Regions from separate parts of the Streptomyces sp. NPDC088254 genome, predicted to be linked through region 2. Evidence: riboswitches for the same ligand, from Rfam matches in the RefSeq annotation. Region 2 holds a riboswitch; each other region holds the start of a gene.
What was found. Region 2 has a riboswitch for cyclic di-AMP ahead of ACIOC0_RS28530 (transglycosylase SLT domain-containing protein). Riboswitches for the same ligand answer to the same signal wherever they lie in the genome.
Positions count from the first base shown of each region.

Region 1: linked by a shared signal. The riboswitch ahead of ACIOC0_RS21150 (M23 family metallopeptidase) and the one ahead of ACIOC0_RS28530 (transglycosylase SLT domain-containing protein) in region 2 are both predicted to bind cyclic di-AMP.
Region 3: linked by a shared signal. The riboswitch ahead of ACIOC0_RS00780 (C40 family peptidase) and the one ahead of ACIOC0_RS28530 (transglycosylase SLT domain-containing protein) in region 2 are both predicted to bind cyclic di-AMP.
Region 4: linked by a shared signal. The riboswitch ahead of ACIOC0_RS27690 (NlpC/P60 family protein) and the one ahead of ACIOC0_RS28530 (transglycosylase SLT domain-containing protein) in region 2 are both predicted to bind cyclic di-AMP.

Region 1 covers NZ_JBIURQ010000007.1:108,424-112,395, forward strand. Annotated here, with positions in the region: gene ACIOC0_RS21140 (M16 family metallopeptidase) at 1-158, shown strand, start outside; gene ACIOC0_RS21145 (M16 family metallopeptidase) at 155-1,543, shown strand; cyclic di-AMP (ydaO/yuaA leader) riboswitch at 1,750-1,917, shown strand; gene ACIOC0_RS21150 (M23 family metallopeptidase) at 1,931-2,692, shown strand; gene ACIOC0_RS21155 (GntR family transcriptional regulator) at 2,920-3,612, shown strand; gene ACIOC0_RS21160 (HPr family phosphocarrier protein) at 3,885-3,972, opposite strand, start outside.
Region 2 covers NZ_JBIURQ010000010.1:311,897-315,868, reverse strand. Annotated here, with positions in the region: gene ACIOC0_RS28540 (GNAT family N-acetyltransferase) at 1-691, opposite strand, end outside; gene ACIOC0_RS28535 (HAD family hydrolase) at 882-1,706, shown strand; gene ACIOC0_RS28530 (transglycosylase SLT domain-containing protein) at 1,789-2,259, opposite strand; cyclic di-AMP (ydaO/yuaA leader) riboswitch at 2,265-2,451, opposite strand; gene ACIOC0_RS28525 (polyprenyl synthetase family protein) at 3,049-3,972, shown strand, end outside.
Region 3 covers NZ_JBIURQ010000001.1:161,506-165,477, reverse strand. Annotated here, with positions in the region: gene ACIOC0_RS00790 (ATP-dependent Clp protease proteolytic subunit) at 58-684, shown strand; gene ACIOC0_RS00785 (hypothetical protein) at 692-997, shown strand; cyclic di-AMP (ydaO/yuaA leader) riboswitch at 1,365-1,556, shown strand; gene ACIOC0_RS00780 (C40 family peptidase) at 1,560-2,033, shown strand; gene ACIOC0_RS00775 (ATP-binding protein) at 2,080-2,538, opposite strand; gene ACIOC0_RS00770 (helix-turn-helix domain-containing protein) at 2,751-3,611, shown strand; gene ACIOC0_RS00765 (DUF397 domain-containing protein) at 3,621-3,863, shown strand; gene ACIOC0_RS00760 (8-amino-7-oxononanoate synthase) at 3,906-3,972, opposite strand, start outside.
Region 4 covers NZ_JBIURQ010000010.1:143,740-147,711, reverse strand. Annotated here, with positions in the region: gene ACIOC0_RS27695 (hypothetical protein) at 1-185, shown strand, start outside; gene ACIOC0_RS27690 (NlpC/P60 family protein) at 237-1,418, opposite strand; cyclic di-AMP (ydaO/yuaA leader) riboswitch at 1,427-1,602, opposite strand; gene pcrA (DNA helicase PcrA) at 1,872-3,972, shown strand, end outside.

The DNA.
Region 1 (3,972 bases), on a different contig from region 2:
CCGACAACCGCGCGGTGCTGGTGTACGAGCCCACGGAGCCCACGGAGCCCACCGAGCCCACGGAGCCCACCGAGCCCACGGAGCCCACCGAGGGCACGGAGAGCGCCGACGGCGCCGCGACCACCGCCGACGACCACGACGAGGAGGCGACCAAGTGACCGAGCTCGCCACGATGGACTTCCACCCCCAGCCGCAGGCGGGCGACGCCAAGCCGTGGGCGTTCCCGGCGCCCGAGCGCGGAAACCTCGACAACGGGCTGACCGTCCTGCACTGCCATCGCCCCGGCCAGCAGGTCGTCGCCGTCGAAGTCCTCCTCGACGCGCCCCTGGACGCCGAGCCGGCCGGCCTGGACGGCGTCGCCACGATCATGGCGCGCGCCTTCTCCGAGGGCACCGACAAGCACTCCGCCGAGGAGTTCGCCGCCGAGCTGGAGCGCTGCGGCGCCACCCTCGACGCCCACGCCGACCACCCCGGCGTCCGCGTGAGCCTGGAGGTGCCCGCCTCCCGGCTGGCCAAGGCCCTCGGCCTGGTCGCCGATGCCCTCAGGGCGCCCGCGTTCGCCGACAGCGAGGTCGAGCGCCTCGTCCGCAACCGCCTGGACGAGATCCCGCACGAGCTGGCCAACCCCTCCCGGCGTGCGGCCAAGGAGCTCTCCAAGGAGCTGTTCCCGGCCGACGCGCGCATGTCGCGCCCCCGTCAGGGCACCGCGGAGACGGTCGAGAACATCGACTCCGCGGCCGTGCGCGCCTTCTACGAGAAGCACGTCCGCCCCTCCACGGCCACCGCCGTGATCGTCGGCGACCTCACCGACGTCGACCTGGCGGCGCTCCTCGGCGACACCCTGGGCACGTGGACGGGTTCCGCCGCGCAGCCGCGCCCGGTGCCGCCGGTCACCGCCGACGACAACGGCCGGGTCGTCATCGTGGACCGCCCCGGCGCCGTCCAGACGCAGCTGCTGATCGGCCGTATCGGACCCGACCGGCACGCACGCGTGTGGCCCGCGCAGGTGCTCGGCACGTACTGCCTCGGCGGCACCCTCACCTCCCGTCTGGACCGCGTCCTGCGCGAGGAGAAGGGCTACACCTACGGCGTGCGCGCCTTCGGGCAGGTCCTGCGGTCCGCTCCGGACGGCTCGGGCGCCGCCATGCTCGCGATCAGTGGCTCGGTCGACACCCCGAACACCGGCCCCGCGCTGGACGACCTGTGGAAGGTGCTGCGCACCCTGGCCGAGGGCGGGCTGACCGACGCCGAGCGCGACGTCGCCGTGCAGAACCTCGTCGGCGTGGCGCCGCTGAAGTACGAGACCGCCGCGGCCGTCGCCGCCACGCTCGCCGACCAGGTCGAGCAGCACCTGCCGGACGACTTCCAGGCGACGCTCTATCAGCAGCTCGCCGCCACCGGCACCGTGGAGGCCACCGCGGCCGCCGTGAGCGCCTTCCCGGTGGACCGTCTGGTGACCGTGCTCGTCGGTGACGCGGCGCAGATCAAGGCGCCGGTCGAGGCTCTCGGCATCGGCGAGGTGAAGGTCGTCACGGCCGACTGACCCACCCGCACGCGCGCTTGGAGTCCCGGTGACGTATGTGTCACCGGGACTCCCTGTTGTCCGGATGATGTCCGAATTGCGGGAGTGACTGCCCGTCTGCCCTGTGGGATGCGCTACAAAAGGCGGCTTCTGTTTGGGAATTGACAGCGGCCCCGTCTAGGTTCGTCCGGGCTGTCCGTCGGGCACTGCGCCGCACCCGCGGCACCGGACAGTCATCGCCGAGTCCCCGTACGGCGCGAGCCAGGGGAGCCGGGGACCCAACTGTGAAGTCCCTGGGGTGAATCGGACGCCCGCGCGAGTCGCGAGGGGGTCCGTAGGAGACCTTCCTGCTCCGAACCCGTCAGCTAACCCGGTAGGCGAGAGGGAAGGAAAGGACCGCTCAACTTCATGGCGTTCACCTGCGCCACCGGGAAGCACCGTCGTCCCGGTCGGATGCGGCGCACCTCCGCGCGCGCGGCGAGCATCGCCGCACTGACCACCACGGGCGTCATCGCCACCGTCGCCTCCGGCTCCGCCGTCGCCGCCGAGCCCACGCCCTCCGTCGAGCAGACCGGCCTCGTCCCGGTCGTCAACGTCGGCGACTCCGTCGCCCAGCAGGTCGACGACCAGGCCGCCGCCCAGCAGCAGGCGGCCCAGGAGGCCGCCGAGGTGAAGAAGGCCGCCGTCATGGCAGCCATGAAGGTCAGGGAGGAGCGCGCGGCCAGGGCGCGTGCCGCCCGCGCCGCCGAGCGCAAGCGCCTGAACACCTTCGTCCCGCCGATCAGCGGCTCGTACGTCTCCACGAGCTACAAGTCCGGCGGCTCCCTGTGGTCCTCCGGCAGCCACACCGGCATCGACTTCCACGCCTCCAGCGGCACCACCGTGCACGCCGTCGGGCTCGGCACCGTTGTCGAGGCCGGCTGGGGCGGCGCCTACGGCAACCAGGTCGTGATCCGGATGAGCGACGGCACGTACACCCAGTACGGCCACCTGTCGTCCATCAGCGTCTCGGTGGGCGAGCAGGTCACCCCGGGCCGGCAGATCGGCCTGTCGGGCGCCACCGGCAACGTCACCGGCCCGCACCTGCACTTCGAGGCCCGCACCAGCCCGGAGTACGGCTCGGACATCGACCCCGTCGCCTATCTCCGCAAGCACGGCCTGAACGTCTGACGCCGCACGGCGCACCGAACCCACAGCCCCGGCCCCCGGGGGACGCACGCACCGACAGCGTCCTCCGGGGGCCGGGCTTTTGCCGTTTTCCCCGCTTCATCGCCTCCGCTGTCCAAAAAATATCCATGGATTCCGGCCCGCCATCGGAAATTCCCGCACATTGCAATAGAGTCACGGAACGGACGTCACTCGTCGACGTTTCGCGGGGACAAAGGCGGAGGTCGGTCATGCGTATTCCGGCGCACTCGGTGTGCACGGCCATCCGGGACGACATCGTCGCGGGTGTCTACGAGCGCGGCAGCCGCCTCACCGAGGAACTGCTCGCCCGCCGCTACGGAGTCTCGCGCGTCCCCGTCCGCGAGGCGCTGCGCACGCTGGAGGCGGAGGGCTTCGTCGTCACCCGACGGCATGCGGGCGCGTGCGTGGCGGAACCGACCGAGCAGGAGGCCGCCGACCTGCTCGAGATGCGACTGCTGCTGGAGCCGCTCGGCGCGTCCCGGGCCGCCCAGCGGCGCACCGAGGCGCATCTGAAGGTGCTGCGCGGCCTGGTCCGGCTGGGCCAGGAGCGCGCCAGGCGGGGAGGCAGCGAGGACCTGCGCTCCCTGGGCGGCTGGTTCCACGAGACGCTCGCCCAGGCCTGCGGCAGCCACGCCCTGTCCTCCACGCTGACCGGGCTGCGTCACAAGATCGTCTGGATGTACGCGGTGGAGACGCCGGCCGACCCGGTGGAGTCCTGGGCGGAGCACGGCGCGATCGTGGACGCGGTGGCGCGCGGCGACGGAGAGCGCGCGCGGGCGATCACGGCGCTGCACACCGAGCGCGCCTCCGCCGTGCACCGGCTGCGCTTCACCGGCGGGGACGGGGCGGAGCGTGTGAGGACTTCGCAACACGCCGTCAACATGTCAGGCCGCCGGCATTAACACGGGAGCCGTATACAAAGAGGGGATATTCGGCGGGCCATATTTCCGCTGCCTTTTCATGGCGCGCGCCCGGAATTGACCGGTCGCGCTTTCCGTGCGTCCGCGAACCCGCCCGCCGGCCTTTTCTGCACCTCTCGGAGGAACGGGATTCCCCCCCTCGCCGAAATTGCCGAAATTGTGGCTGGCCGGCGAGTGACCGGTACGGGGCCGAGACGGCGAAGCCGCGCCGCCCGGGTGGGGCGACGCGGCTCCAAGGGCGCCGCGAGCGTGGCTCAGACGGTCTCGGGAAGCTCCTCGAGGCCCTCGGAGACCAGCTTGGCCAGCCGGTCCAGGGCGGCGTCCGCGCCCTCGGCGTCGGAG
Region 2 (3,972 bases):
AGAGGACGGACAGCGCGCCGGAGCAGTCGGGGGCGCGCGTCTCGGTCGCGAGCCGGTGCACGAGCCGGGTGATCCACTGCCGGGCGAACCGGTCCCGGCGTCCGGTGCGCCGGTACTGGGCGGACTTCCACGCCATGAGCGTGCGCAGCGCGGCGGGATCCCGTTCGTCGAACACGAACCGCAGCGGTCCGGCGTGCCGGCCGAGCCTGCGCTCCTTGGCGAGTGTCGTCCTCAGGAACTTGGGCGACTGTGCGCGCAGGACGGACTCGTAGGTCTCGTACCCCTTCTCCACGTCGATGACGTAGGAGGCGTACTCGGCTGCCGCGTACCGCGTGAACAGGTTCTGCTCCGCCTCCAGGTTGTCGAAGGCGAAGCTCGACAGGGAGCAGGCGCACATCAGTTCGGCCGCGTCGAGCCGGAGCCCCGGGCTCAGTACGGCCCCCTGCGCGTCGCAGACGCCGTACGCGAGGGCCTGCCCCCGTCCCAGCGGGCCCCGCTCGTGGGGCAGGAAGCCGACCGGTTCGCGCCCCTCGTACACCACCGCCACGCGCGTGCGCGGGCGCACGCGCCCCACGGCGTCGGCGAACTCGGGTTCCATGAAGGGGTTCCGTGGAGCGGCCGACGCCGCGCGCAGCACGCGCCACCGCTCCCGTTCCCCCTCGCCGAGATCCTCCGGATCCAGCACACGAATACGTCCACTGTTCAACCTGACCCCCCGATCAAGTCCCCCGGACACTGTGGACGGTACCGCTCCAGACGGTACGAGCGGTAGGTAGCGGACCATGTTGTTGCCAACCGGTGCAGAACCGCCCTTTCCCTCCCTGTGGGAGCGGTTGCATCGGCGGTGAGTTGAGGGTGTCCGGGATCCGTATTCTCTGGTCATGGCCGCACCTCACGCATATGCCGCGCGCTCCGCGTACGCCCTCATCGCCACCGACCTGGACGGAACGCTGCTCCGCGACGACGACACGTTCTCCGACCGGTCGCTCGACGCGCTCGCACGGGTCGCGGCCGCCGGCGCCCGTCACCTCGTGGTGACCGGCCGTCCGGCGCCACGGGTGCGGCCGCTGCTGCGGATCCTGCGGAGCAGGGGGCTCGCGGTGTGCGGACAGGGCGCGCAGGTGTACGACATCGCGGCGGACCGCCTGCTGTGGTCGGTCACCCTGGACCGGGAGCTGGCCGAGGTGGCCCTGGGCAAGATCGAGGCCGAGGTCGGTCAGGTGTACGCGGCCGTCGACCAGAACGGCGTCGACGGGCTGACCCTCATCGAGCCGGGCTACCGGATGCCGCACCCGACCCTGCCGGCCCTGCGGGTCGGCTCGCGGGAGGACCTGTGGTGCGAGCCGATCAGCAAGGTGCTGCTGCGCCATCCCACCCTGTCGGACGACGAGTTGGCGGCGACGGCCCGCTCGGTGGTCGGTTCGCTCGCCACCGTCACCATGTCGGGGCCGGGCACGGTGGAACTCCAGCCGTCCGGCGTCACCAAGGCGACGGGACTCGCCCTGGCCGCCGAGCACCTCGGTCTGCGGCCTCAGGACACGCTCGCCTTCGGCGACATGCCCAACGACATCCCCATGTTCGACTGGGCGGCGTGTGGCGTGGCGATGGCCAACGCCCATCCCGAGCTCAAGGCGGTGGCCGACGAGGTGACGGCGTCGAACGAGGACGACGGCGTGGCCGTCGTCCTCGAACGACTCTTCCCCTAGGCGCACGGGCCCTACGGGGCTACGGGCCCTACGTGTCCACGGAGCTCCGGGTACTGCGGGTCTCCGGGCCCTAGGGGTACGTCTAGTACGCGCCGAAGACGTTGTCGATGGAGCCGTACCGGGCCGCCGCGTAGTTGCAGGCGGCGGTGATGTTGGCGACCGGGTCGTAGGGGTCGTACGCGGTGCCGGCGACGTGGTACGCGGCGAAGGTCGGGTCGATGACCTGGAGCAGCCCCTTGGACGGGGTGCCCTTGGCCGCGTTGGAGTCCCACAGGTTGATGGCGTTCGGGTTGCCCGAGGACTCGCGGATGATGTTGCGGTAGATGCCGTGATAGGTGCCCGGGATCTTCTTCTCGGCCATGATGGCGAGCGACTGGCGGATCCACCCGTCCAGGTTGTTGGGGTAGCCGGCGAGCGTGGTCTCGGGGACGGCGGTGGTGGCGGCCGAGGCGGTGCTCGCTCCGGCGATGGGGAGGGCGAGAGCGGCGACGCCGGCGCAGGCGACTGCGATGGCGCGGGTGAAGCGGCGGCGGTGCTGAGTGGCAGCGGACATGGGGGCGTTCCTCTCCGGCGCCTGCGGGGTGAGCTGTCGGGTTCGGGCGGGAGCTGCCCGGTCGGCGCCGTGGGGTACGGCGACACGACTTCACCCCGAGCCGGCCCGGTACGTGCGTGACGTACTCCGGTCCGGCGTTCTGCCTGGGTCCCCCGCTCCTGCCGTGCGCGAGTGGTTCGTCGATGGGAGTCGCCGGACGGCGGCAGGATGAGGCGTCTGTCCGGCTGGCCGGGAACGTATGCGAGAGCACATGTCCGAAACAAGTGTCGGAATCACGGAAAACCCCTATTGACCTTGGTCTGGTGTTTATGGGGCGCTTGATCCTTTGCATTCGGCAAGCGTCAACTCGCGTGACGCGCTGGGGGATCCGGGGGTCGGCGGATTCCTGCACCTCCGAGGGGAAAGTGAGCCAACTCACCCGCGATGACAAGACCGACTAAAACGGACATCAAGTTCCAAGTCGCTTTTAAAAGGGCGTGAGCGAAATCCGATGGAATTCACGGAGCGGAATGTCTGATTTGCTGCTCAGGTTCCGATTTATTTAGTGAGCGTCGTGAGATTCGGCACACCGGGGGACGTCGTCGGCCGACGGGGTGGAGGGGAGGTTTCCGGGGTACCGGCGCTTCGCGAGCCGGACGCGGCCTCTCCCGGTCGGGCGACGTGGGGCCGGGGGGCGTGGGGGCTTATCGGTGATCGAAACATGACCGGATACGCTGACTTGAGTGATGTCGGCGACCTATCGACAAACCGTGTGAGCGCCAGCGGACACCAGCAGACAGGAGACCCCTCGTGACCGTCGTCGGGCCGTTTGGGCTGAGCGTGCGGGACCAGGCTCTGGAAGCCGATGTCCAGGCCGGATTGGCGGCTGTCGAGGAAGGCCTGTTCGAGGCCACCAAGAGTGCGGTCCCCTTCATCACCGAGGCCGCGCAGCATCTGGTGAAGGCGGGCGGGAAGCGGTTCCGGCCGCTGCTGGTGATGCTGTCGGCGCAGTTCGGGGACCGGCACGCGCCGGGCATCGTGCCGTCCGCCGTGGTGGTCGAGCTGACCCACCTGGCCACGCTCTACCACGACGACGTGATGGACGAGGCCGAGGTGCGGCGCGGGGTGTCCAGCGCGAACACACGGTGGGGCAACTCGGTCGCGGTGCTCACCGGCGACTTCCTCTTCGCCCGCGCCTCCCACATCCTCGCCGACCTCGGGCCCGAGGCGGTCCGGGTGCAGGCGGAGGCGTTCGAACGGCTGGTCACCGGCCAGATCCTGGAGACGGCCGGTCCGACGGACGGCCGGGACCCGGTCGAGCACTACCTCGACGTGCTGGGCGGCAAGACCGGCTCGCTGGTCGCGGTGGCGTGCCGCTTCGGCGCGATGATGTCCGGCGCAGACGAGACGGTCGTCGACGTGCTCACCCAGTACGGGGAGCGGCTCGGGGTCGCCTTCCAGCTCGCGGACGACGTCCTGGACATCGCCTCGGACTCGCGCGAGTCGGGCAAGACGCCCGGGACGGACCTGCGGGAGGGCATCCCCACGCTGCCGGTGCTGCGGCTGCGGGAGCGCGCGGAGCGGCTGTCGCTGCCGGAGGACATCGCGCTGTGCGAACTGCTCGACTCCGACCTCAGCGACGACGCGCGGCACGCGGAGGCGCTGGCCGCCCTGCGGGCCCACCCGGCGCTGGAGCAGGCCCGCGCGGACACCGTGCGGTACGCCAAGGAGGCG
Region 3 (3,972 bases), on a different contig from region 2:
CATTCTAACGTCACGTACATACTGTACGTTCTGTACAGAACAGAAGGAGGGGCACCCATGACCCGACCGCTCGCCCGCCACGTCCTGCCCGAGTTCACCGAACGCACCGGCACCGGGTACATGACCCTGGACCCCTACTCGAAGCTCCTGGAGGGGCGGATCGTCCTGCTGGGGACGCCGGTCGACGACACCGCGGCGAACGACGTGATGGCCCAGCTCATGTACCTGGAGCACCGGGACCCGGATCGCGACGTCTCGCTGTACCTCAATTCCACCGGCGGTTCGTTCAGCGCGATGACGGCCCTCTACGACACGCTCCGGTACGTCGGCTGCGACGTGGCGACCACCTGCCTCGGCCGGGTCGGCGCCCACGCGGCCGTGCTGCTGGCGGCGGGCGCGCCCGGCAAGCGGTACCTGCTGCCGGGGGCCAGGGTGGTGCTCGGCCAGCCGGCGCTGCCGGAGCCGGTGCGGGGGCAGCCCAGCGACCTGGCGATCCAGGCCGAGGAACTGATCCGCACCCGCACCCTGATGGAGGAGCTGCTCGCACGGCACACCGGGCGCAGCCCGCGGCAGGTGGCCGCGGACCTCGAACGGGACCAGATCCTCGACGCGCGGGAGGCCGTGGCGTACGGACTGGCGGACGGGATCGTGCCGGACCGCCGGACCGGCCCGGGCGCGAGGTGAGCCGCCGATGCTGCCCGAACTGCCGCCGCTGCCCGCGCTGACCCGCGCAGAGGCCGAGCTGATCGACGGTTACCTGGCGGCGGTCGACCTGCTCGGCCGCATCAACCCCGCCCGCCACGGGGACACCTACCGTGGGCTGCGCGCGGCCCAGGCGCTCGTGGGCCGGGCGGTGGCGCTGCGGGACGCCCTGACGCTGATGCACCAGCGGGGCGAGCACGAACTGCACGCGCCGACGCTCGCGCGGGCGCTGCGCGTGCTGGACGGGGAGCGCAGGGCGGCGCGCGTCGCGATGCCGCCGCTCTCGGACGGCTGACGGGGTGCCCGCCGGACCCGGACGGGTGGCCCGGCGCGCCCCTCGTCCGGCCCGGAGCCGAAACGGACCAAATGGCGTACGGCTGTTCGGAGGAGTTGTCGCTGCTCCTTATGGACCCTTGCGGTTGCGCGCCGGGACCGCCGAGCGGGAGACGCGAGGGATTCCGGTGCTGGTCGGAGGCTCACAGCGGCCGGACATCTGATCGATCATCAGCTTGTTCACCCGAACAGGTGAGTGGTGAGTAACCCCACAAATACCCGGTTCCGTTGGGATTTTCGGACATCGATAGGCCAAGATCCCTGACTGACGACAAGACCCCGCCACAAGCGGCGGGGCGATCCGCGCGGACGCCGAGTCCTGCCGCCGTTCGGATGACAGGTCGACAGAAGTGCATCGGCAGGAGTGGAGGACCCAAGCACGACGGGTCGCCGGCACGGTCGTCTCCGCACTGGAGGCGCCGGGTCGAGCAGCCCTTGGGGTGAAGCCGCGCGAGCGGCCGGGCAACTTTGTCAGCCCGAATCCGACAGGTCATCCTTCACAGGCGGCTGACGAAGGGTTGCGCATGACTGCGCTCAATCGTGTCCCGTCGCTCATGGCCCGGGCCGGTACGGCCTCGGCGTTCGCCATCGCCGCCGTCGGCGGCTCGATCATGGTTCCGGGCATCGCCGCCGACGCCGCGGCCGCCACGCCGGCGTCGAAGGCACTCCAGGTCGCGGCCTCGAAGAAGGGATCCCCGTACAAGTACGGTGCCACCGGCCCGAACAGGTTCGACTGCTCCGGGCTGACGATGTACTCGTACAAGAAGGCGGGCAAGACGCTGCCCCGTACGGCGGCCCAGCAGTACAACAAGACGCGCCACATCGGGGCGTCCGGCCGCAAGGCCGGAGACCTGGTGTTCTTCCACTCGGGGTCGAACGTCTACCACGTCGGGATCTATGCCGGGAACGGCAAGATCTGGCACTCGCCGAAGACGGGCGACGTGGTGCGGCTCCAGAAGATCTGGACCAAGAGCGTCTGGTACGGCCGGGTCAAGTAGTCCCGCTCTTCGGCCCCCCGCCGGCCGCCAGGGCCTGTCCGGCGCGTCATGCCGCGGGCGCGGGGCTCGGCGGAACCGGTTCCGCCGGGAGGGCCCACGGAAGCTCGATCGACACCGTCTTGCCGCCCTCCCGGGTGGGGCGGACGCGGAGTCTGCCGCCGTGCTCGGCGGTGAGACAGCGGATGATCACCATGCCCCGGCCGTTGTCCTGCTGGACAGCGGCCGGCAGGCGTCTGGGGAAGCGGGGGTGGCTGTCGGTGACGCCGATGCGCAGGCGCTCGTCCCGGTCGAGCACGAGGTCCACCGTGAACGTGGGCGACAGCCCGAAGGTGTGCTGAACGGCGTTGGTGGCCAGTTCGGAGACGATGAGGCGGATGGTGTCGGACACGTCCGCGTCCGCCGGCAGTCCCCACTCCCCGAGGGTGTCGAGTGCGAAGGCGCGGGCCGTGGACACCGAAGCGGGGTCGCTCGGCAGAGTGAGGGAGGCTTCCAGATGGTCTGCCATGGCGACGTCGTCCCTTTCCCACGGGACCGGAGTCCGACACGGTGCGGATGGTTCGAGTACGGTCCCGGACTGGTGCTTCGTCGCCAGAGTGCCATCACCGCCTCACGCCCGGGCGGCGATCCACCAAGAAGTGCATATATCTGTCGCCCGATGCGGTGAACTCTGCTACGGCAGAGCGTATTTGCACGGCCCCCAGGAGTGAGGAGCGCTCCATGCAGCACGGTCCCGCGGTGCGCCGCCGGAAACTGGGCGCGGAACTGCGGGCGTTGCGCACCGGGGCCGGCCTCACGAGCGATGAGGCCGCGCGGCTCGTGGGCTGGCACCAGTCGAAGGTGAGCCGGATCGAGACCGGCTCCAGCGGTGCGAAACCGGCCGATGTGCGCTCACTCCTCGACGCCTACGGCGTGGGCGACCCCCAACTGCGCGAGGTCATGCTCGCGTTGGCCGGCCTGGACGACGGCGCCGGAAGGGACCACTGGTGGCACGCCTACCGGGGTGTCCTTCCGCCCACCTACCGGGACTTCATCAGCCTGGAGTCCCAGGCCCGCGCGATGCGCACACTGGAGACGACCGTGGTCCCGGGCCTGCTCCAGACGGCGGAGTACGCCCGCGCGGTGACCCGGGCCGCCGTGGGGGGAGTTCCGGAGGAGCGGCTGGACACGCTGGTGGAGGTGCGGCTGACCCGGCAGGAGGTGCTGCGGGCCCGTCCGCCGCTGGAGCTGGACGCGGTGCTGGACGAGGCGGTGCTGCGCCGGGAGGTGGGCGGTCCCGAGGTCATGGCACGGCAGCTGGAGCGGCTGATGGAGGCGGCTCGGCTTCCCCAAGTGAGGCTGCAGGTACTGCCGTTCACTGCCGGGGCACATATCGGCGTCACCGGCCCCTTCGTCGTCTTCTCATTTTCGAGCACTTCTGATCTTGACGTGGTTGTTCTCGACCACTTGACGAGTACTCTCTACCTCGAGCGGAAAGAAGACCTCCGGGTCTACACGGAGGCCTTCAACGCCCTTCAGGCGAACGCGCTTTCGCCCGAGGACTCCCTGGAATACATCGCCGCGATAGGTGACGGCGTGTAAGGAGGCACCATGACCGCACTGCCTCGGCACGTACCCTCCAGCACCGAACTCGCCGACCTCTGCTGCCCGGACGGTCTGCGCTGGCTGCGCAGCAGCCACAGCACGGGGGCCAACAACTGCGTGGAGACGGCCCGCCCCCGCTCGGGACCGTGGTCCGGCCTGCTCGCCGTACGCGACTCCAAGGACCCGGACGGTCCCGCCCTGCTGTTCTCCCCCGAGAGCTGGACGGGCTTCACCGCCGCGTTCCGCTGATTCCTTCCCCTTCTCCCCGGCGCACGGCCGTGTCGCACCCGCTCACGGCCGTGTCCCGTCGATCACCCGTACAGCGTGTTCGATCTGCCGCTCGGTGAGGTCCGCGCGG
Region 4 (3,972 bases), 170 kb from region 2:
GCCTCAACCAGGCGGACGACCAGGCCGTCAACAACATCAAGATCGGTGTGAAGCTCGCCCTGCTGATCGTGATCCTCGGCCTCGTCTACGTGAAGCGGGACGAGGAGAGCGTGGAGAAGCCGCTGTTCGGGCTGGTCGGCGCGCTGACCGTGGCCAACGTCTTCATCGCGGTGCTCTGGACCTGACGCGGCAGGACAGGGGCCCGGCACACCCGACCGGTGCCCCCGTGCCCCGGCTCAGGCCGGCCGGACCACGCTGTGGATCGCGGACTCCCCGTCGTAGAACACCGACTCCTCGCGCACGTACGTCCCGGGCTTGGGCGCGTGGATCATCATGCCGTTGCCGATGTAGAGACCCACGTGGGTGACGTCGTCGTAGAAGAAGATCAGGTCGCCGGGCCGGGCGTCGGCCACGGAGACCGTCGTGCCGGCGCCGACCTGGTCGTAGGTGGTGCGCGGGAGGGAGACCCCGGCGGCCTTCCAGGCGGCCTTGGTGAGCCCGGAACAGTCGTAGGAATCGGGCCCCGTGGCCCCCCAGACGTACGGCTTGCCGATCTGCGCGCGGGCGTAGGCGAGCGCCTTCGCCGCCTTGGTGCCGTAGGAGGCGTCGGCGGCCGGGGACGAGGATGACGAAGAGGGCGACGAGGGCGCGGACGGCGCGTCCGACCCGGAGGAGCCGGCGCTCCTCTCCCGTTCCGCCGCCCGCTCCGCCGCCTGCTGCCGCGCCAGCTCCGCCGCCTTGCGCGCGGCCTCCTGCTGCTTGCGCTTCTCGATCTCGGCGAGCCGCGCCCTCTCCTGCGAGGTCAGCCGCGACAGCAGCACGCGCGCGTCGCTGAGCTTCTTCTGGACGGTGGCCTTGGCGGTCTTCAGGTCGTTCTGTGAGGCGGTGAGCGTCTGAAGGCTCTGGGACGCCTCCTGCCGCTTCTTCATCGTCGCCGACTGCTCGGTGACGTAGGCGTCGACCGACTCCTTCTGGCGGCTGGTCAGCCGGTCCATCAGCTGCGTCCGGTCGAAGTAGTCCTGCGGGGTGTCCGCGAGCAGGAAGGTCGCGGTGTCGGGCGCGGAGGCGCCGGTGCGGTACTGGGCGGCGGCGAAGGAACCCAGCTCCTCGCGCGCCTCGTTGAGCTTCTCGGTGCGCCGGGCGACGTCGTCGAGGAGGCCGTCCACGCGCGTGCGTTGCTGGGCCGTCCTCTCCTTGGCGGCGTTGTACTTCTCGGTCGCCGACTCCGCCTGCCGGTAGAGGTCGCCGACCTTCTTCTCGACCTCCTCCAGACTCGGCTTGCCGTCGGCGGAAGGCGTGGCCTGAGCCGTCTGCGAGAGCAGCGCCACGGAGGCGAGGGCGGCGGTGGCGAGGGCGGGGGTGCGTATGCCCGCTACGCGCGTGCCCGGGGAGCGTGGCTTGCGGTGCTGCGACGCCAAGGGAGGCGACTCCTTCCGTGCTCCGCCTACCGGGTCAGCTGTCGGGTTCGGGCGGGTGCTTCGGAAGGGTTGCCCTACGGCCGCGCCCTTGCGGGGGGCGGGCGGCCGATTCACCCCAAGGTCTCGGTGGGTCCCCGGCTCCGGCTGCCGCGAGGGCGCGCGCCGGACTCGGCGGAGGCCGCGCGGTCCGGCGGGGTTCGCCGGTGGGGGGGCGTACGGCCTTCCGGGCACGGTAGCCAACTGCTGTGACCCCTGTGAAGGTTGAGGGGTGATATGCCCCGATACATTTCCGTGACTCTCGGTCAGGTCTCTGGCGTTCTGTGACTGATGTGGAGGATAGATGTTCTTTCTCATGTTCTGGGCAGATTGATCCTGCATGTCCATGCCCGCCGGGTGGTGATGTTCCCGGGACGGCGGCGGGTTGTCGGTGCGGCACCCTAGACTCGGAGAGCGATGAGCAGCCTCTTTGACGACAGCTTCCTGGCGGACCTCCAGGCCCCGCGCGGCCACGAGGAGGAGCCCCCGCCTCCGCCCGAGGACGATCACACTCCGGAGTCGGTTCCGGACGATCTGTTCGGCGGGAAGTTCGACGTGCCCCCGGACCGGGACGCCCACTACCGCGACGGCGCCCCCCGCCCGGTCATCGACGCCGCCGCGCTCCTGGAGGGGCTCAACGACAACCAGCGCGCCGCCGTCGTCCACGCCGGCGCGCCGCTGCTCATCGTCGCCGGGGCGGGCTCCGGCAAGACGCGCGTGCTGACCCACCGCATCGCCCACCTTCTCGCCGAGCGGGACGTCCACCCCGGGCAGATCCTCGCGATCACCTTCACCAACAAGGCCGCGGGCGAGATGAAGGAGCGCGTCGAGCAGCTCGTCGGCCCGCGCGCGAACGCGATGTGGGTGATGACGTTCCACAGCGCGTGCGTGCGCATCCTGCGCCGTGAGAGCAAGAAGCTCGGCTTCACCTCGTCGTTCTCGATCTACGACGCCGCCGACTCCAAGCGTCTGATGGCCCTGGTCTGCCGCGACCTGGACCTCGACCCCAAGCGCTACCCGCCCAAGTCCTTCAGCGCCAAGATCAGCAACCTGAAGAACGAGCTGGTCGACGAGGAGGACTTCGCCGCCCAGGCCGCCGACGGCTTCGAGAAGACGCTCGCCCAGGCCTACGCGATGTACCAGTCGCGGCTGCGCGAGGCGAACGCCCTCGACTTCGACGACCTGATCATGACGACGGTCAACCTGCTCCGCGCGTTCCCCGACGTCGCCGAGCACTACCGCCGCCGCTTCCGGCACGTCCTGGTCGACGAGTACCAGGACACCAACCACGCCCAGTACGCCCTGGTCCGCGAGCTGGTCGGCACCCCCGAGCACCCCGTCGACGTGCCGCCGAGCACGTACGACGTGCCGCCGGCCGAGCTGTGCGTCGTGGGCGACGCCGACCAGTCGATCTACGCCTTCCGCGGGGCGACCATCCGCAACATCCTCCAGTTCGAGGAGGACTACCCGGACGCGACGACGATCCTGCTGGAGCAGAACTACCGCTCCACCCAGACGATCCTGTCCGCCGCCAACGCGGTCATCGAGCGCAACGAGTCCCGCCGCCCCAAGAACCTGTGGACCAACGCGGGTGAGGGCGCGCGCATCACCGGCTACGTCGCCGACACCGAGCACGACGAGGCGCAGTTCGTCGCCGACGAGATAGACCGCCTCACCGACGCGGGCGACGCGAAGGCCAAGGACGTCGCCGTCTTCTACCGCACCAACGCGCAGTCCCGTGTCTTCGAAGAGGTCTTCATCCGCGTCGGCCTGCCCTACAAGGTCGTCGGCGGCGTCCGCTTCTACGAGCGCAAGGAGGTCCGGGACGTCCTGGCCTACCTGCGGGTCCTCGCCAACCCGGAGGACTCGGTGCCGCTGCGCCGCATCCTCAACGTGCCCAAGCGCGGCATCGGCGAGCGCGCCGAGGCCATGATCGACGCCCTGTCCCAGCGCGAGAAGATCAGCTTCCCGCAGGCCCTGAAGCGCGTCGACGAGGCCTACGGCATGGCCGCGCGGTCGACCAACGCCGTGAAGCGGTTCAACGTGCTGATGGACGAACTGCGCACCATCGTCGAGTCGGGCGCGGGACCGGCCACGGTGCTGGAGGCGGTCCTCGAACGCACCGGGTACCTGGCCGAGTTGCAGGCCTCCACCGACCCGCAGGACGAGACTCGCATCGAGAACCTCCAGGAACTCGCGGCCGTGGCCCTGGAGTTCGAGCAGGAGTCGGGGGAGAGCGAGACGCCCGCCTCGCTCGCCGAGTTCCTGGAGCGGGTCGCGCTCGTCGCCGACTCCGACCAGATCCCCGACGAGGACGAGGACGGCTCGGGCGTGATCACACTGATGACCCTGCACACGGCCAAGGGCCTGGAGTTCCCGGTCGTCTTCCTCACCGGCATGGAGGACGGCGTCTTCCCCCACATGCGCGCCCTCGGCCAGACCAAGGAACTGGAGGAGGAGCGCCGCCTCGCCTACGTCGGCATCACGCGTGCGCGTGAGCGGCTGTACCTCACGCGGT